One region of the Rhizobium arsenicireducens genome, then DNA from elsewhere that is predicted to be linked to it. Evidence: predicted binding sites of a transcription regulator. Region 1 holds the regulator's gene; each other region holds the start of a gene.
What was found. Region 1 encodes LexA, which represses DNA repair genes until DNA is damaged. Its sites were predicted from a motif close to TGTTCNNNNTGTGTTCNG; they were not measured.

Region 1 (3,260 bases):
GGGCACGCCCTGCCCCGCCTCATGCGGAACGATCAGACGCGCGCCGTGGCGGCTGAATGCGATGCCCTTAGCAGCGAGCAGCCGCTCTGTCACGCCGATATCGGCAACCTTGACGATTAGCAACCGGCCTTTGAGCCCCCGTCCGCAATCCTTTGTCTCGAGCCCGAAATAGCCGGCAAGCCCGGCCGGCGTCAGCGCCTCGACCTTGGCATTGGCCGATTGCAGCGACAGCCCGAAGGAATGGGCCTCGACTTCGCGCTGCTCGAATACCTCTTCCAGCAGATACTGGAAGTCGCTCGGATTGTCCTCGCCGAGCACGACGGTCGATAGACCAAGCGCGCCGTTCTCGTGCCGCGCCAACGCGCCGCGGTCCGCCGGCAAGGGATTGACCCGCTCGCAGGCAAACAGGAAGAAGTCGGGCGCCCGCAGGTCGGCCGCGAAGGCAAGCTTGAACCCGCCCAGGACATCTGATCCGTCCGCCATCTTGAACACCCGCTCGAAGTGCAGAATCGGACTGCCGGAAAAACCCGCCGCAGCGAAACGCCGGTGATCGGCCTCGGCATCATCGGTCTTGACGACGATCGCCGACAGCCCTTCCGGGCCATTGCGGAACCGGAACGCCAGGTCGCGCGCCACGAACATGTTTCCAGCCTTGGCCGCCGCCTCGCATTCCTCACGGCTGGCGACGGAGAGCGGCTCGAGATAAGTGTCGTCGGCGAAGAACACACAGGCATTCTCGGTGCCGAACGGATGGCGCGCATCGGCCGCCACGGTGAAGCCGAGCTGGCTCAACCGACCGCGCGCCGCCTCCAGCGAGTGGACGGGGAGGACGACATGGTCGAGGCCTCGCGCTTTGTTCAATCCGGACATCCCATACCCCCTTGTCAGGCACTCGCCATCGACGGGATGATTTGCGCCATTTGCCTCTCGATGGCAAGCCGATCCGCTATCGCCTCGCCACGCCCGGAGCCAGATCAGCGCGTCCTGTACACGCAAAGCGCCGTGATCAAAAAATTCACCATTCGCACTGCAGACTTCAAGGGATCTTTGGTACTTGCGGAACACAACTGGAACAGATAGTGTATGTTCCGTATTTGTTTCACAATTGGGGCACCGCAACATGCTGACGCGCAAGCAACAGGAACTGCTTCTTTTCATCCACGAACGGATGAAGGAATCCGGCGTCCCTCCATCCTTCGACGAAATGAAGGACGCGCTGGATCTCGCCTCCAAGTCGGGCATCCACCGTTTGATCACCGCCCTTGAGGAGCGCGGCTTCATCCGGCGCCTGCCAAACCGCGCCCGTGCGATCGAGGTGATCAAGCTCCCGGAAGCCTATTCGCCGAGTCTCCAGCCGCGCCGCGGCTTTTCACCCAGCGTGATCGAAGGCAGCTTGGGCAAGACGCCCGTGGCGGCGCAAAAGCCCGTCGAGGACACGTCGAATTCGGTCAGCGTCCCCGTCATGGGCCGTATTGCCGCAGGCGTTCCGATCTCGGCGATCCAAAACAACACCCACGACATTACCGTTCCCGCCGAAATGCTGGGATCCGGCGAGCATTATGCGCTCGAGGTCAAGGGCGACTCGATGATCGAGGCGGGCATCCTGGATGGCGACACGGTCATTATCCGCAACGCCTCCAATGCCAATCCGGGCGATATCATCGTCGCCCTGGTCGACGATGAGGAGGCAACCTTGAAACGTTTCCGCCGCCGTGGCGCGTCGATCGCACTCGAAGCGGCGAACCCGGCTTACGAGACCCGCATTTTCGGCCCGGACCGCGTCAAGATCCAGGGCAAGCTGGTCGGCCTCATTCGCCGCTACCACTGAGCGCACTTAACTCTGCCATGCTGCTCGGCTGTGCTTCCGGCATGGCCGGGTTGACACCCTCCCTCTCTGAATCCGGGACGAAGCTGGCGCTACGCCAGTCGTAGCGTCGGTGGATCGACCAGGGACGGGTCAGGCCTTCGAAAGATGTGGTGAGCGTCATTTCGCCGGCTTCGCGTCGTCCCAGATGGATTTCGACGGCCCCGCTGCGACGCATTGTTTCAGCAGTAAGGAGCCGGGCGCCCGAGCGGCAGGACGAAAAGGCGACGCGCCGCGCCGATACCACGATATCGGCCACATCGCAGGCGCCGCCGACAAAAGCGGCCTCTTCCACGGTGGCGATTGTCCAACCGCTATCAAGCCGCGCCACGCACCAGAGCTTCCCTTCGCAAATAAAACGGTCTTCCCCGCCCTCGGTCACGGCCTCTTGCATCCGATCGCGCGCCGCCCGGATTTCCGCCTCCGACCACTGACGCCGCTGCACCGGCTGCCGTCTGTTCGGTGGAGCGCCGGGCACCGGCCCGTTCGCGGCCGTTTTTGCGCCGAGGTCTGGTGAGCCGGGAGGCGGCCCGGTCGATGAAACACTTCGTTCCTCGGGTCTCACATGCTCGTCGATTCCGAGCGCTGCCTTCCACTGATCGAAGATGAACCGAGGCGGGCGGGCTCGATTGGTCGCGATGCTGTCCTCCGACACGCGCAGGCCGACAAGCTGACCGTCTTCCGCAATCAGGATATCGGCGGCCGGCGGCGCAGGACCCCGCGCAAGGAACGCGATCACCGCCGCGAGCAAGACAGTGCCGGCATGCCGCAGTCGCGTCCGTAACAACGTCATCAGAAGAAGGCCGATCGACGCAAGCGGCAGAAACCACGCGGGCATCCGCGCAAAGCCGATCGGCTCGCCCCAGCCGGCCACCGCATGCGCAATCGCGAGGACCGATCTCAACCCCCATCCCATGATGGCAAGGAAGGGCGCATCGAGACCAAAGGGCATCAACAGCATAGCCAGGAGACCGGCGGGCATGACGAGGATCGAGACGAGCGGCATTGCCGCGAGGTTTGCTTCCAGACCATGCGGCGCCAGACGGTGGAAATGGGCGATGGCGAAGATGGCGGTCGAGAGACCACCGATCAATGAGGTGAGAAACGTGCCGGCGATGAACTTGCCGCCTTCACTGAACGATCTTACCCCGGGAAATGCCAGCCTGATCCCGCTCCGGCGCTTGCGGCCGCGCCATGCAGCATAGCCGGCGATCAGAGCCGCGGTCGCGGCAAAGGACATCTGGAAGCCCGGCCCCATCACGGCAGACGGCGTCACCGCGATGATGATGATCGCGGCGACGGACAGATTGCGCAGGCTGATCGCCGGACGGTCGAACAGCACCGCGATCAGCATGATCGCCGTCATCAGGAAGGCGCGCACCGCGGACACCTGAAA
Region 2 (3,260 bases), 730 kb from region 1:
GATGACCGGACCGGAGGTCGAGCGGAAGTTGACGCCGAGTTCCTTGGCCATGATCTGGGCGAGCGTCGTTTTGCCAAGCCCCGGAGGGCCGACGAACAGCACATGGTCGAGCGCCTCGCCCCGGTTCTTCGCCGCCTCGATGAAGATTTTCAGGTTGGCGCGCGCTTCAGCCTGGCCGGTGAACTCGTCGAGCGACTGCGGGCGAAGCGCCGTGTCGAGGTCCTCGCCGCGCTTGTCAGGCGATATCAGGCGTTCAGCTTCACTCATGACAAAAATCCGGTTTGGCTTCGAGGGTGGCAGCGACTTCGTTATACGGCCTCGCGTTTGAACAGATATAGCGGTCGCGGTAACGCGCGGGAAGGCGCGCAATCATCGGACAATCACCGCGACAGCTCCTTCAAACCCAGCCGGATGAGCTTGGCGCTGTCGGCGTCTTCGCCGCCGTTCTTCAGGGCGGCGGCGATCGCGTTGGCGGCCTGCTCGCGGGAATAGCCGAGATTGGTGAGCGCCGAGACGGCATCGGCAACCGGGGCAGGGGCGACGCCTTCGCCGAGCTTCCTGCTTGAGGCCGATATTGGCGGACGCCTCACCGGCAAAGGCCGGCGCCTTGTTCTTCAGTTCGGTGATGATGCGGACCGCCACCTTCGGGCCGACACCCGGCGCGCGCGACACGGCGGTCTTGTCCTGCAGGGCGATGGCATTGGCGAGCTCTGAAGGGGTGAGAGTGGAAAGCAGCGCGAGCGCCACCTTGGCGCCGACGCCCTGCACACTCTGCAGAAGGTTGAACCATTCGCGTTCCAGCGCCGTCATGAAGCCGAACAGCTTCAGCTGGTCCTCGCGGACATAGGTCTCGATGAAAAGCACCGCCGCCTCGCCCGGCGAGCCGAGCCGGGACAGCGTGCGCGAGGAGCAGAAGGCGACGTAGCAGACGCCATGCACGTCGATCAGCGCATAGTCGTCGCCGATTTCGTCGATGGTGCCTTTGAGCTTGCCGATCATGGGAGAGGTCCGTCAGGGATGGGTTTCGGGGGAGACAATGTCAGGTGTCATTCAGAACAAGTCAAAAACAAACTAGGCGCTGGCCAGCACCTTGCGCATGCGGTCACCGCCGCGATTGTGGGCGTGGCAGATGGCGATGGCCAATGCGTCAGCGGCATCATTGCCTTTGAATTCGGCCTTTGGCATGAGGATCTTCAGCATCATGTGGATCTGCTGCTTGTCTCCATGGCCGACGCCGATGACCGCCTTTTTTACCGCGTTCGGGGCATATTCCGCCACCCGCAGCCCAGCCCGCGCGGGCACCAGCATGGCGATGCCGCGGGCCTGGCCGAGCTTCAGGGTGGCCACCGCATCCTTGTTGACGAAGGTCTGCTCGACGGCGGCCTCGTGCGGCTGGTAGGCGTGCACGACTTCCGACAGGCCGTCGTGCAGTTGGCAGAGGCGCGAGGCTAGATCCATGTCGCCGTCTGAGGTCACCGTGCCGGAGGCAACGAAGCGCAGGGAGTTTCCGATTGTCTCGATGACGCCCCAGCCGCTGCGCCTGAGGCCCGGGTCAATGCCGATAATACGAATCGCGTTGTGCATGGCGTCACTCTAACTTCCAGGACGTCGGTCTGCCAGCAATAAGTGAACAAAACAAAAACATTGAAGTGACGATCAGTGAAAGTCGTCATTCCGGCTCTGGTATTTGCCGACCCCGCGTCTACATAGGGGCGACAATAGAACCAGACCGGACTCTGCCATGATTCCCTTTTCCATCCTCGACCTCTCTCCCATCGCCGAGGGCCACACGATCTCCGAGGCGCTCGATGCCACCCGGCGCATGGCGATCAAGGCCGAGGACTGCGGCTACAACCGCTTCTGGCTGGCAGAGCACCACGGCATGCCCGGGATCGCCAGTGCCGCCACCTCCCTTGTGATCGCCCACGTCGGCGCAGCGACAAAGCGGATCCGCATCGGCTCCGGAGGGATCATGCTGCCGAATCATTCGCCACTCGTCATTGCCGAGCAGTTTGGTACGCTGGAGGCGCTCTATCCCGGTCGCGTCGATCTCGGCCTGGGCCGTGCGCCGGGAACCGACATGCGCACCGCCCGAGCACTGAGGCGCAACATGGAGGCGGGGACCGAGAGTTTCCCGCATGACATCATTGAATTGCGGCGCCTGCTCGGCGAACCTGCGGAGGACCAGTCTCTGATCGCGGTACCGGGCATGGGCAGCCATGTCCCTCTGTGGCTTCTCGGGTCCAGCCTCTATAGCGCCCATCTCGCCGCAGCACTCGGACTGCCCTATGCCTTCGCCTCGCACTTTGCCCCCGATCAACTGCTGGAAGCGATCGCCATCTATCGCGAGCGTTTTCAGCCGTCCGCCGAACTCGACAAGCCCTATGTCATGGTAGGCGTCATGGGGGTTGCCGCCGAAACCGACGCGCAGGCCGAGCACCTGTTCACCTCGTCGCAGCAGCAGTTCGTCAACCTGCGGCGCAATCGACGCACGCCCTTTCCAAGACCCGTCGAAACAATGGAGGGCGTCTGGACGGATGTCGAACGCTATGGAGTCGAGCATAGCCTTCGTTATGCCGTGGTCGGCGCAGCAGCGACGGCGAAGGACAAGCTTGCTGAATTCCTCAAGGCGACCACGGCCGATGAACTGATCATCTCCATGCCGGTTCATTCCGTGGAAGCGCGCCTGCAATCAGTCGAAATCTTTGCCGGACTTCGGCAATAAATGCCCCTTTGAGGGCCAAGGCGTGAGAATTCGACCTCTTTGTAATGAGAAATAGCCGCGGTTTTTAACCGGCATTTAAAGAAAAATCCCGACCGTAGAATATCTAGCGGCAAGGAGTCATTCCTTGGTCGCGTAGTAGCTTTTAAAAAATCTACCTACGCGCAGAGTGGGGCGCGGTAAAACGGGATCCAATATGTCTAGTCGTTTCAACTCACTGTCCTCCAAGGTCATCGGGATATTTCTCCTGCTCACCGTTCTGTCGGTAGGCCTCCTCAATATTCTCGCCTATTCCACCTCCAGTTCCGTTTTCCAGGAGCAGACGCTCCGTTCGATGACGTCCACGCTGACCTTCCGCGGCGACATTCTCAAAGAACAGCTCGCGCAGTTGGAGAACCAGGCAACCTCGATCGCCAAGATCGAAAGCTTGCAGCAGTCGATCACAGCGATGAAGAGCGGCTGGAATACGATCATCAAGACCTCAGGTGATGCCAAGCAGGAACTGCGCGACGTTTTCGTCAGCAAGAATCCCAATCCG
Region 3 (3,260 bases), 610 kb from region 1:
GCGATCGGCACGACAGGGACATTCGCCGGCGTTCTGCTCGGGGTGGTCGTCTGTCTCAATATCGAGTCGATCCGCGGTTTCTTCTCGTGGGTTTCGGGCACGGTCCTGTTCGATCCCGAACTCTACTTCCTCAGCAAGCTGCCTGCCGACATGAACGTCGGCGAGACGGTGTCCGTCGTTGTCATGGCGCTCAGCCTTTCCTTCCTGGCGACGATCTTCCCGGCCTGGCGCGCCTCGCGCCTCGATCCAGTCCAGGCCCTGCGCTACGAATAAGGATACCGCTCCATGGCTTCTGATACCGTTCTTTCGCTCTCGGGCATCGACCGCCATTATGGGCAGGGCGAAACCATACTCAGTATCCTCAAGGGCGCCGACTTCAGCCTCAAGAGCGGCGAGACCGTTGCTCTGGTCGCCCCCTCCGGCACAGGCAAGTCCACACTCCTGCATATTGCCGGCTTGCTCGAGCACCCCGATGCCGGCGAAGTGACGCTGGGGGGGGTCGCTTGTCAGGATTTGTCGGATGAGCGACGCACCACCATGCGCCGCCATTCCGTGGGCTTCGTCTACCAGTTCCACCACCTCCTTCCGGAATTCTCGGCACTGGAAAACATCATGATGCCGCAGCTCATCGCGGGCCTGTCGATTGCGGAGGCGCGCGAGCGGGCCTCTCAACTCCTCGACTACATGCGCATCGGTCACCGCGGCCAACATCGTCCGGCGGAGCTTTCCGGCGGCGAACAACAGCGCGTCGCCATCGCCCGTGCGGTGGCCAATGCGCCACTGGTGCTTCTGGCAGACGAGCCGACCGGCAACCTCGATCCGGAGACGGCATCCTATGTGTTTTCCGCGCTGGAAGCCCTGGTGCGCCAGTCCGGGCTCGCCGCCCTGATCGCCACCCACAATCACGAACTCGCGCGCCGGATGGATCGTTGCGTGACGCTGGTCGACGGCAAGATCGCCGATTTCGTCGCATAGTCCACGAGGCTTGCGGGATCGTCTAGTCGATCCCGCAAGCCTTGCTGCCGATCTCGTCCGTCCAATCCTCGATCGACACGGTCGTAGGGGCCACGCTTTGCGCGGTTTCGTCCCGCTTGAGCTTGCCGGTCACCACATTGTAGTCGCAGAAGCCGCTGTCAGCGACATCAAGCGTGTCACGGTAGGCGTAGGTGTAGCCGGCGACGATGAACCGGCCCTCGCGATAGGCAAGCGTCAGTGTCCTTTCCCAGCGGTTGCGGCCAATGGTGGAATTTTGCGACATCACGGCGATGGAGCCGTTGGCAAGCGCGGTGATCGCCGGATCCTGGCCATAGAAGCCGTCCAGTCTGGAATTTCCCCAGACTTTGTCCGGTGCGGATGTCACCAGCTTCAGCAGGCCGCGATCGCTCTCCGTGACATAAAGATAAATGCCGATAACCTCGTCATCGCTGCCGGGGGCAACAAGGAGGGCCAGATCCGTCGCTCCGTCTTTGTTCCAGTCGCCGGACGCCCCGGCGATAATCCGCTCGGCCGGAAACGATTGGGCAAGAACACCCATGGCCGGCAGCAGGCCCACCGACACCCACGAAAAGAACTGCTTGATCACTGTCCATCCCCTGAAAGCCTGTATGCGCAGTCTGTCGGATTACCGGCGCGAAGTCACGCGAGAGGCCGACTTAAAATGGTATTGACGCCAGAACAAAAAAGGAACATAAAGAAAACATAACGAGTAAGGAGAGAGCCATGACCGAAATTCTTCGTGACGTTGCCGCATTCGCCTCGATTTCCATGTTCGTCGCCAGCCTTTCGGTGATCATGCTGGCGCTTTGATTTTCGGCCGCTGATGCCTTTGGCCCTCGCATATCTGTAGAGATCCCGACCTCGGGCCAAACAGTTCTGGACTTCCCCTCGCACACGGCGGAAAATCACGCCTGATTCAGATGCGTGACGAGGATTGAGTTCGATGGCTGACAGGGTTGCGGGCGGGAATGGAAAAGAACCGTTTGGCGCAGGGCCGGGCTTTGTCCATTTGCGCGTGCATTCGGCTTATTCGCTGCTTGAAGGGGCCTTGCCGCTCAAGAAGATCCTCGGCAAGGCGGTCGCCGACGATCAGCCGGCAATCGCCATTACCGACACCAACAACCTGTTCGTTGCGCTCGAATTCTCGCAAAAGGCGCTCGGCGATGGGCTTCAGCCGATCATCGGTTGCCAGTTGTCGATCGACATGGAGGATGGCGGCACGGAAAAGCGGGCCGGGCAATCCGGGAACAGCGCCTATCCGGCAATTGTGCTTCTCGCTGCGGATGCGGCCGGTTATGAGCGGCTGGTCGATCTGGTCAGTCGCGCCTATCTCGGGGGTGATTCCTCGCAGGCGGTCCACATCTGCATGTCATGGCTCGAGGAGTTGGGGACGGATGGATTGATCGTTCTCACAGGCGCATCCAAGGGACCGGTCGATCTTGCCTTCAAGGAGGGCCATCGCGCCCAAGGCGAGGCGCGCCTGCTCGAGCTGAAGAGGCTGTTCGGCGACAGGCTCTACGTTGAACTGCAGCGGCATGGCGAGTTCGATCGCAGCCATGAGCGTCGCATGGTGGCTCTGGCCTACGAACACGACGTTCCGTTGGTCGCTACCAATGAGGCCTTTTTCCCGTCGCGTGACGACTACGAGGCGCATGATGCGTTGATGGCGGTCGCGCACAATGCGATCGTCTCGGATGACAGCCGCTTCCGCTTGACGCCCGATCATTACCTCAAAAGCCGGGCGGAGATGCAGTCGCTGTTTGCGGATCTGCCTGAGGCCTTGGCCAGCACGGTCGAGATCGCGCGGCGCTGCGCCTTCGTGCTTGATACACGCAAGCCGATCCTGCCGCGCTTCACCGGCGGCACTGACGATCCGCTGGAGGCGGAGCGCGCCGAAGCGCTGGAACTGCGCCGGCAGGCGGAGGAGGGGCTGGACGGGCGGCTCGCGGCCTTGGGGATGGCCCCGGGCTACGAAGAGCAGGACTATCGCGATCGGCTGGAGTTCGAACTTGGCGTCATCGAACGCATGAAGTTCCCCGGCTACTTTCTGATCGTTGCCGACTTCATCAAATGGGCGAAGCAACAGGATATTCCGGTCGGTCCCGGCCGTGGTTCGGGCGCGGGCTCGCTGGTTGCCTATGCGCTGACCATCACCGACGTCGATCCGCTGCGGTTTTCGCTGCTGTTCGAGCGCTTCCTCAATCCCGAACGCGTGTCGATGCCCGACTTCGACATCGACTTCTGCCAGGACCGGCGCGAAGAGG

Region 2: a site for LexA is predicted at 1,627-1,644, ahead of ruvC (crossover junction endodeoxyribonuclease RuvC). Genes of this name have one in related genera too.
Region 3: a site for LexA is predicted at 1,671-1,688, ahead of dnaE (DNA polymerase III subunit alpha). Genes of this name have one in related genera too.

The regions. Positions count from the first base shown of each region.
Region 1 covers NZ_CAXHYK020000001.1:1,255,702-1,258,961, reverse strand. The annotation lists gene ACWPVA_RS05915 (VOC family protein) at 1-870, opposite strand, end outside; gene lexA (transcriptional repressor LexA) at 1,121-1,828, shown strand; gene ACWPVA_RS05905 (ComEC/Rec2 family competence protein) at 1,809-3,260, opposite strand, start outside.
Region 2 covers NZ_CAXHYK020000001.1:521,883-525,142, forward strand. The annotation lists gene ruvB (Holliday junction branch migration DNA helicase RuvB) at 1-267, opposite strand, end outside; partial or broken gene ruvA (Holliday junction branch migration protein RuvA) at 381-999, opposite strand; gene ruvC (crossover junction endodeoxyribonuclease RuvC) at 1,072-1,584, opposite strand; gene ACWPVA_RS02460 (LLM class flavin-dependent oxidoreductase) at 1,742-2,725, shown strand; gene ACWPVA_RS02465 (methyl-accepting chemotaxis protein) at 2,919-3,260, shown strand, end outside.
Region 3 covers NZ_CAXHYK020000001.1:1,864,862-1,868,121, reverse strand. The annotation lists gene ACWPVA_RS09260 (lipoprotein-releasing ABC transporter permease subunit) at 1-273, shown strand, start outside; gene ACWPVA_RS09255 (ABC transporter ATP-binding protein) at 286-975, shown strand; gene ACWPVA_RS09250 (hypothetical protein) at 998-1,582, opposite strand; gene dnaE (DNA polymerase III subunit alpha) at 1,940-3,260, shown strand, end outside.